One region of the Spirillospora sp. CA-108201 genome, then DNA from elsewhere that is predicted to be linked to it. Evidence: riboswitches for the same ligand, from Rfam matches in the RefSeq annotation. Region 1 holds a riboswitch; the other holds the start of a gene.

Region 1 (4,394 bases):
GGGAGGAGGGCGCGAGGGGGACGCGAATGAGTCGCGGCGGAGAGGCAAGGAAGGCGGCGGGGGAAGAGTCCGGCTTGTCACCCACCGCCGAAATGCGGATGGGACCTATGTGCTCAAGGTGATGGCCGAGAGCTCGGAATCCCCTGCGCCATCGGTCCTACTCGCCAGTAGGAGGGTGTGACGGCATGGCACCCGGGTAACCCGGCAGACAGGGGTCGCTAACTAGCTGGGAGGACTGCCGTGGAGGGGCCGTTCATGCGGATCGAGGACAGCGGGCTGGTGGTGCCGCTGCGCCCCGACGTGACGACGGTCGGGAGAGGGAGAGGAGTGGACATCCGCCTCGACGACCCGAGTGTGTCCCGATTGCACGCAGAGATCGTCCGACGTGGCCCGTACGTCTACGTGGTGGACATGGGCCTGTCCCGCAACGGGACGCGCGTCAACGGCCGGCCGATCGCCCGTCGTGTGCTGGAGGACGGTGACGTCGTGAGCTTCGGCACGGCGCGCTGCCGGTTGGGGGGCATCCCCCGTGAGGAGGTCGACCCGGACGTCGAACTGCGGCGCGCCGTCGCGCCCGAGCTCACCCGCCGGGAGGTCGACGTGCTGACCTCGCTGTGCCGGCCCGCCCTGTCCGACGAGGCGTTCGTGGCTCCGGCCACGGCACGCGACATCGCCGGCGAGCTGGTCGTCACGGAGGCCGCGGTCAAGCAGCACCTGCTGCGCCTCTATCAGAAGTTCCGCATCCCCGAGGGCGCCAACCGGCGCACTCGGCTCGCCAACGAGGTCATCGCCATGGGCCTCGTCCGCCCGCTGCCCCCGGTGCACGTGCCCCAGCAGGGCCGTCCGCCGATGGACGGGCGCGTCCCCGGTGCGCGCGGCGCCACCGCCGAGACGCGCCGGCCGGGCACGACCGGCCATGCTCACGCCCCGGGCCGCCCGGCGCACAGCACGGCCGCGGGACGGAGGGCCAGCTGATGTGAGACCCGCGGTCGCCCTCCCCGGCAGCGCGAACCGGAGGGCGATCGCTCAGCCCCCGACACGGCCGCGCAAGTGACGGCGCGGCCGAGGGCCACGTGAGCGGGGGCCGCCACCTGGGTGCTGGTGGCGGCCCCCGCGGCACGCCCGTCTCCGGAGACCGCCCGTCAGGCGGCCTGCTCGGCGGCCTCGACCACGTTCGCGAGGAGCATGGCGCGCGTCATCGGGCCGACGCCGCCGGGGTTGGGCGCGACCCAGCCGGCGACGTCGCGCACGTCGGCGGCCACGTCACCGGCGAGCTTGCCGTCCACGCGGGACACGCCCACGTCGAGGACGGCCGCGCCGGGCTTGACCATGCCGGCGGTGATGAGGCCGGGCACCCCGGCCGCCGCCACGACGACGTCGGCCTTGCGGGTGTGCTCGGCGAGGTCGCGCGTGGCGGTGTGGCAGAGGGTGACGGTCGCGTTCTCGGTGCGGCGGGTCAGCAGCAGGCCGAGGGAGCGGCCGACCGTGATGCCGCGGCCGACGACGGTGACCTCGGCGCCCCGCAGCGGGACGTCGAAGCGGCGCAGCAGCTCGACGATGCCCTTCGGCGTGCACGGCAGCGGGCCCGGCTGCATCAGCACGAGCCGGCCGAGGTTGGTCGGGTGCAGGCCGTCGGCGTCCTTGGCCGGATCGATGCGCTCCAGCACGCGCTGCTCGTCCAGGCCCTTCGGCAGCGGCAGCTGGACGATGTAGCCGGTGCAGGCGGGGTCGGCGTTCAGCTCGGCGACGGCGCGCTCCACCTCGTCCTGCGAGGCGGTGGCGGGCAGATCGCGGCGGATGCTCTCGATGCCGACCTCGGCGCAGTCGCGGTGCTTCATGTTGACGTAGGAGTGGCTGCCGGGGTCGTCGCCGACCAGGACGGTGCCGAGCCCGACGGAGACCCCGCGGTCGCGCAGCGCGTCGACGCGGACCTTGAGGTTCGAGCGGATCTCGGCGGCCGTGGCCTTGCCGTCCAGAATCTGTGCCGTCATGCGTTCCTCCGCGTGGATCTCGGCCGGGACCGGGCCCCGGGCGAAGAGCCCGGCCGGAAAAGGTCCCGTCCACCCAGGCGCGCGGTGTCCGGACTGTCGTTCGCTCCCCGGTGGTGATCCACCTTGACCGCGCCAGTCGCGTGAACCCCCATGCTAACCGGCCCGCCCGCAGGCGGCGGCCCCGTGGCCCCACCGCCGGACGGCCGCGCGAGTGGCCTGCGGAAAACGGCGTCGAGTGGCTCTGCCGGATGCCGCCCGCGGGCTCCTAACGTGCTCGGCATGAACGACGAATGGTTCGAGCGGCCCGTCCTGACCGGGCGTTACGTGCGGCTGGAGCCGCTGACGGCCGAGCACGCCGCGGGCCTGTTCGAGGCGTCCGAAGACCCGGAGCTGTGGACGTGGATGAGCCAGCGGCAGCCGCGAAGCGCCGCGGACATGCGCGCGCAGGTCGACAAGGCGCTGGCGGCCTGCGAGCGCGGGCTGCGCCTGCCCTGGACGCAGATCGACGCGGTGACCGGCGAGGTCGCCGGGACGACGTCGTACTACGAGATCTCCCCGTCCGACCGCGGCCTGTGCATCGGCCACACCTGGATCGGTTCGCGGTGGCGCCGGACGGGGCTCAACACCGAGGCGAAGCTGCTCCTCATGGGCCGCGCGTTCGGCGCCCTCGGAGCGATCCGGGTCGGCTGGCACACGCACGTCCGCAACGAGCGGTCGCGCGCGGCGATCGAGCGGCTCGGCGCGTCGTTCGAGGGCGTCCACCGCAAGCACCGGATCCGCGCGGACGGCTCGATCCGCGACACGGCCGTCTACGCGATGACGGACGACGACTGGCCCGCCGCCGAGCGCGCCCTGCGCGCGAGGCTGCGCTGAACCGGAACCGGCGCTCAGTCCTCGGAGCGCTCGCGCCGGCCGATGAGGCGGTCGGTTCCGTGCCAGCCGAACCGGGCGGCGAGCATCGCGGCCAGGAACGCGGCGACCAGCCCGATCACCTGCCGGGACTCCATCAGCAGCAGGTCTGCCTGGTAGACCACGCCGAGCATGAGGGACAGCAGCAGATTCATCCCGCCTCCACCACGGAACGCCCGCGCCGGGGTCAGGGGAGGGTCAGGGGGGCGCGGCAGCCTGAGGGTACCCGTCCGGCGGCGGTGCGCGGTCCCGCGGCGGGAGACGAGTCGCGCGGACGCGGGTCGCGCGCACGGGGGCGGGACCGCCGTCAGTGGATGATCGCGATGAAGATCAGGCAGCAGATGATGTTGACCATCCAGCTGTTGTGCGTCATCCACTCCCGCGCGCGGGGCATGGCGCGCTCCGCGCGCCGGTGGAACAGCAGGAGGGCGAGCAGCGGCAGCGCCGCGACCAGGAGGGTGGCGCCGATGAAGACGGCCGCCGTCGCCACGCCCTCGTGGTGCTGCTCCAGGTTGGCCCCCACGGTGAGCATCACGAGGATGTCGGAGGGCATCACGATGATCAGCAGCAGCCCGGTCTTGAACGCCCGGCCGGGTCCGGCGTTCATCAGCGACCCGAGCCATTTGGGCGGCTCGATCGTGGCCCGCTTCACGTAGTTGCGCAGGATGGCGAGCAGCAGCAGCGCGATCAGCACGTACTGGATGATCTTGCCGACCGAGCTGTCGTCGGACGGCTTGCCGATCGACACGCTGTTGCCCACCAGCGCGAAGATCCCCCGCGCGACGGCGACCCCCACGGTCGCCGAGATGGCCACGCCGGCCAGGAACGCCAGCGAGGCCCGCACGGGCCGGGGGGTCGTCACCAGGATGATCGCGGACATGATCTGCGGCCCGGCCATCATCGTGATGGCCAGCGGGAGCACCTGAAGAGTCATGGCCCCTCCCCGCCGTGCCTCCCGCAGCGCGGGAACCGCCCTCGTCAGGACTCACGGTAGAGGAGCGTTCGGGGCCGGATCCCCTGGTCGACGCGTTCTTGACCGGCGGATGATCCTTTCCTCTGCTCGGCGTGCCCCCGATGGCCCGCGCCAGGGGCGCGGCTGACCCGCCGCTGAGGAGCGTGGACGCGGCTCCCCGCGTCGTCGCGGGCCCGGGAGGCGCGCGGGCGCGCCGGCGGGACGCTCCCCGCCGGCGCGCCCGGCAGTGCGGTGCGCCTCGTGGCCCCTCAGTGGCCCCTCAGTGGCCCCTCAGTGGAAGAAGTGCCGGACGCCGGTGAAGTAGAGGGTGATGCCGGCCTTCTCCGCCGCCGCGATCACCTTGTCGTCGTTGACGGACCCGCCGGGCTCGACGATCGCGCGGACACCCGCCTCGGCCAGCACCTCCAGGCCGTCCGGGAACGGGAAGAACGCGTCGGACGCCCCCACCGACGCCGCGGCCCGCTCCCGCCCGGCCCGCGCGACGGCGAGCTTGGCGGAGTCGACCCGGTTGACCTGGCCCA
Region 2 (4,394 bases), 6.2 Mb from region 1:
CTGAGCGAGAACGCCCGGATGCGGCGGCTGCTGACCTCCCTCGGGGGGCGGACGCGGCGCACCGGGGACACCGCGATCGTGGAGATCAGGCTGCGGCTGGACGGCCGTCCCGCCGGGCCGGCGACGCTGGCAGGATGGGCGGGTGACCGGCGTATATGACGACCCCTGGGCGTACGAGCTGGCGTGCTCGTTCCGCGACGTGCCGGCCGAGGCGGACGTGCTGCTCGCCTGGTGCGCCGAGCGGGGCCTCGTCCCCGGCACGGTGCTGGAGCTGGCCGCCGGGCCCGCCGAGCACGCCCGCGAGTTCGGCCGCCGCGGGCTGGCGGCGACGGCGCTCGACCTCAACCCGCGCATGTGCGCCTACGCGGCCCGCGAGGCCGAACGCGCCGGCGTCGGACTGGAGGTCGTCGAGGGCGACATGACACGGTTCGCGCTGGGCCGCCGCTTCGACCTCGTCGCGACCATGCTGGACTCCACGTCCCATCTCATGACGCTGGACGCGTTCGTGGCGCACCTGCGGTGCGCCGCCGCGCACCTGGCCCCCGGCGGCCTCTACGTCATCGAGATGTCGCACCCCCGGGACCGGCTGGGCGACGACCCGAGCGTCAGCACCGCCTGGACGGTCGAGCGGGACGGCGTCCGCGCGAGCGTGCGCTGGGGCGAGCCGTCCGACCGGCTGGACCCGGTCACCCAGATCGCCGACGACCGGGTCACGATGACCATCGACGGGAAGGGCGCGGAGCCGCGGGTCGTCCGCGACGTCGTGCCCTACCGGTTCTGGACGGCCACCGAGCTGGACGCCGCGATCCGCCTCGCGGGAGGGCTGGAGGCGGTCGCGCAGTACGGCGACTTCGGGGCCGGCGAGGGCGCGGTGCCCCTCGCCGACCCCGCGGCCTGGCGCATGATCACGCTGCTGCGCCCACGCTGAGCGTCACGGCTCGGAACGCCAGCCGGGCATCGGGTAGGACGCGAGCAGCTCGCGGACCTGCCCGGCGACCCGGTCCAGGACCGCCTCGTCCTGCTTGGCGGTGGCGTGCACGACCTCGTCGATCCACGCCGCGAGCCGCGGCATGTGCTCCTCGCCGATCCCCCGGGTGGTGATCGCGGCGGTGCCGAGCCGCAGCCCGGACGGGTCGAACGGCTTGCGCGGGTCGAACGGGACGGCGTTGTAGTTCAGCTCGATGCCGGCGCGGTCGAGGGCCTGCGCGGCGGGCTTGCCCGCGACGCCCTTGGCGGTCAGGTCGATGAGGATGAGGTGGTTGTCGGTGCCGCCGGAGATCAGGTCGTAACCGCGGTCCAGCAGCGCTGCGGCGAGCACCTTGGCGTTCGCGACGACCTGCCGCGCGTACCCGGCGAAGTCCGGCCGCGCCGCCTCCTTCAGCGCGACGGCGATCGCGGCCGTCGTGTGGTTGTGCGGGCCGCCCTGCAGGCCGGGGAAGACGGCCTTGTCGACGGCCTTCGCGTGCTCGGCCGTCGAGAGGATCATGGCGCCGCGGGGGCCGCGCAGCGTCTTGTGCGTGGTGGTGGTGACGACGTCGGCGTGCCCGACCGGGGACGGGTGCGCGCCGCCGGCGACCAGACCCGCGATGTGCGCGATGTCGGCGGCCAGGACCGCGCCGGTCTCCCGGGCGATCTCGGCGAACGCCGGGAAGTCGATCGTCCGGGGGACCGCGGTGCCGCCGCACCAGATCAGCTTCGGGCGCTCCTTGAGGGCGAGGTCGCGGACCTGGTCCATGTCGACCCGGCCGGTGTCGGCGCGCACGTCGTAGCGGACGGGCCGGAACCACTTGCCGGTGGCCGACACCGACCAGCCGTGCGTCAGGTGGCCGCCCATCGGCAGCGACAGGCCCATGACCGGGTCGCCGGGCTCCAGGAACGCCATGTAGACGGCGAGGTTGGCGGGCGAGCCCGAGTAGGGCTGGACGTTGGCGTGCTCGGCGCCGAACACGCCCTTCGCCCGCTCGATGGCGAGCAGCTCGACCGGGTCGATGTTCTGCTGGCCCTCGTAGTAGCGCTTGCCCGCGTAGCCCTCGGAGTACTTGTTGGTCAGGACCGTGCCGGCGGCCTCCAGCACCGCCTCCGAGACGTAGTTCTCCGAGGCGATCAACCGGATCTTCTCGTACTGGCGGCGGGCCTCGGCCTCCACCAGCGCGGCGATCTCGGGGTCCTGGCCCTGCAGATGGGATACGGCCGGTTCGTGCATCGTGAGCCTCCGCGCTGCTCGCGCCGGGGCTTCGGGCGCCCCGGCGAAGGGGACCCGTACACCCAGGCGCGCGGTGTGCGGACTACTTTCGCTCCCCGGTGGTCGTCTCCACCTTGACTGCGCCAGTCGCGTGGCCGCCATCATACCGGGCCGCCCCGGTCCCGCGCGGCGCGCGTGCGGGGACCGACACCACGAACAGCCCGCCCATCAGCAGCAGGGAACCCGCCGCGACCGGCGCCGACATCCGCTCGCCGAGGACGGCCACGGCCAGCCCGGTGGCGACGAGCGGTTCGGCGAGGCTCAGCGTCCCGGCGGTCGCCGCCGTCACCCGGCCGAGACCGGTGACGAAGAACATGTACGCGGCGGCGGTGGCGGCGATCCCCAGCCAGGCCACCAGTGCCGCCGGGCGCGGCGCGGCGAGGGCCGGCAGCTCCGGCAGCGTCCAGGGCAGCAGGGCCGCTCCCCCGGCCAGCAGCGTCACCGCAACCGCGCCCGCCATCCGGGCCCCGCCCATCCCGGTCCCGAGACCGGTCAGGACCTTCGCCGACACCGTGTAGACGCCGAAGCACGTGCCGGCGGCCAGGCTCAGCGCGATCCCGGCCGGGTCGGCGTGGACGGCCTCTCCCGGCACCATCAGCAGCGCCACGCCGCCGACCGCGCAGGCCGTCCCGGCCCACCAGCGGCGGCCGAGCCGGGCACCCAGGACGAGCCGCTCGCACAGGCCGGTCGAGACGGGCGCGAGCCCGAACACGACGGCGGTCGCGACGGCGGCGCCCGTGCGGTCGACCGCGCTGAAGAACGACGCCTGGAAGGTGCCGGTCGCGACCGAGGCCGCCGCGAGGGACGGCCAGGTCCGGCGGGTCAGCGCCAGGAACGCGCGGCGGTCGGCCGCGAGCACGAGGACGGCGAGGACGAGCCCGCCCGAGAGGATCCGGGCGCCGCCGACCGCCACCGGGCTCGCGGACGGCCCGGCCAGCACCTGCGCCGGCCCGACCGTCCCCCAGAGCACGCCCGCGGCGAGCACCAGCAGCGCACCGGATGAGTTGTTCCGTCGGTCCATGCCGCCGAAGCTAGGTGAACGTGCGGAACCAGACGCACTGAGCCGTCGTTCGTTCGCCCTGGGCCCCTAGCACCGTCATTCCTTCGCCACGGGCGGCGAACTCCAGCCGTCAGCTGTAGGGCGTTCGCCCTCCGGGCCTGTGGTCCGACGGAAGTTCGGACTGCTCCACCGGCTGCACGTAGTCGTACACGACGATGGTGCGGACGTCGACGTACTCCTTGCGGCGCGCCAGCCGGTCGAGCACGAAGTCGCGGAGGTAGGCGGTGCTCGGCACGGCCACGTGGACGAGCAGGTCCTCGTTCCCGGTCACGACGAAGACCGCCACCGTCTCGGGCATGGAGGCCATGCTGTCGCGGGCGGACTCGATCGCCTCGCGCGACTGCGGCCGGATCCTGATCGAGATCAGCGCCTGCACGCCGCGTCCCAGCCGCTCCAGGTCGGCCGCGGCGTGGAACCCCGTGATGACGCCCCGCGAGCGCAGCGCGCGCGTCCGCTCCAGGGCCGTGGACGGCGCGATCCCCACCGCCTCCGCCAGTTCGCGGTTGGTCTGCCGCCCGTCCCGCTGCAGGCGCCGCAGGATCGCCTGGTCGACCGCGTCCATAGGGTTCCTCCCGAACTGTCCGGCGGACGCCGAACTCCCGCGCGGGAATCGCGCCCGGACGTCCCGTTCCCCGAAGATTATTCGCCCCGGGCCGTGCCCGCCACGCCGCCCGCCACGCCGCCCGCCGTGGTGCCCGCCGCGGCCAGCAGCGCGCAGGTGCCGACCCCGGTGAGGGCCCACGCCGCGCCCGCCGGTCCGAGGTCGAAGAGACGGCCGATCACCAGGTCGCCGGCGAAGGAGAACATGCCGGCGCTGAACGCCAGCACGCCGTAGTACGAGCCGAAGCGCTCCGGCGGGGCGCGGCGCGCGGTGCGCTGGAAGACCGACGGCTGCACGAGGCCGTTGGCGGCCCCGTTGAGGACGGCCGCGAGCATCAGCGGGCCCTGCTGCGTGCCGTCCAGCGCCGCGAGGACGAAGAACCCCGCCGCCGCGCACAGCAGCCCCGCCCGCAGCACCCACGGCCGCTCGCCGCGGCGCCGGACGGCGACGAACGGCTGGACCGACGCCGCGACCATGGCGAGGAGGGAGAA

Evidence for each region. A riboswitch is a leader RNA that binds a small molecule or an ion and turns the genes downstream of it on or off. The one in region 1 is predicted to bind ZMP and ZTP.
Region 2: it holds a riboswitch for ZMP and ZTP, as region 1 does, so the genes downstream of both, glyA (serine hydroxymethyltransferase) here and ACQEU6_RS34760 (bifunctional methylenetetrahydrofolate dehydrogenase/methenyltetrahydrofolate cyclohydrolase) in region 1, are expected to answer to the same signal.

Annotation. Positions count from the first base shown of each region.
Region 1 covers NZ_JBNJNE010000001.1:7,212,431-7,216,824, reverse strand. Annotated here, with positions in the region: gene ACQEU6_RS34765 (FHA domain-containing protein) at 256-975, shown strand; gene ACQEU6_RS34760 (bifunctional methylenetetrahydrofolate dehydrogenase/methenyltetrahydrofolate cyclohydrolase) at 1,143-1,991, opposite strand; ZMP/ZTP riboswitch at 2,056-2,141, opposite strand; gene ACQEU6_RS34755 (GNAT family N-acetyltransferase) at 2,271-2,864, shown strand; gene ACQEU6_RS34750 (hypothetical protein) at 2,879-3,055, opposite strand; gene ACQEU6_RS34745 (GAP family protein) at 3,208-3,834, opposite strand; gene purH (bifunctional phosphoribosylaminoimidazolecarboxamide formyltransferase/IMP cyclohydrolase) at 4,144-4,394, opposite strand, start outside.
Region 2 covers NZ_JBNJNE010000001.1:1,002,932-1,007,325, reverse strand. Annotated here, with positions in the region: gene ACQEU6_RS04830 (GNAT family N-acetyltransferase) at 1-159, shown strand, start outside; gene ACQEU6_RS04825 (class I SAM-dependent methyltransferase) at 143-928, shown strand; gene glyA (serine hydroxymethyltransferase) at 932-2,203, opposite strand; ZMP/ZTP riboswitch at 2,257-2,343, opposite strand; partial or broken gene ACQEU6_RS04815 (DMT family transporter) at 2,448-3,263, opposite strand; gene ACQEU6_RS04810 (Lrp/AsnC family transcriptional regulator) at 3,373-3,864, opposite strand; gene ACQEU6_RS04805 (MFS transporter) at 3,942-4,394, opposite strand, start outside.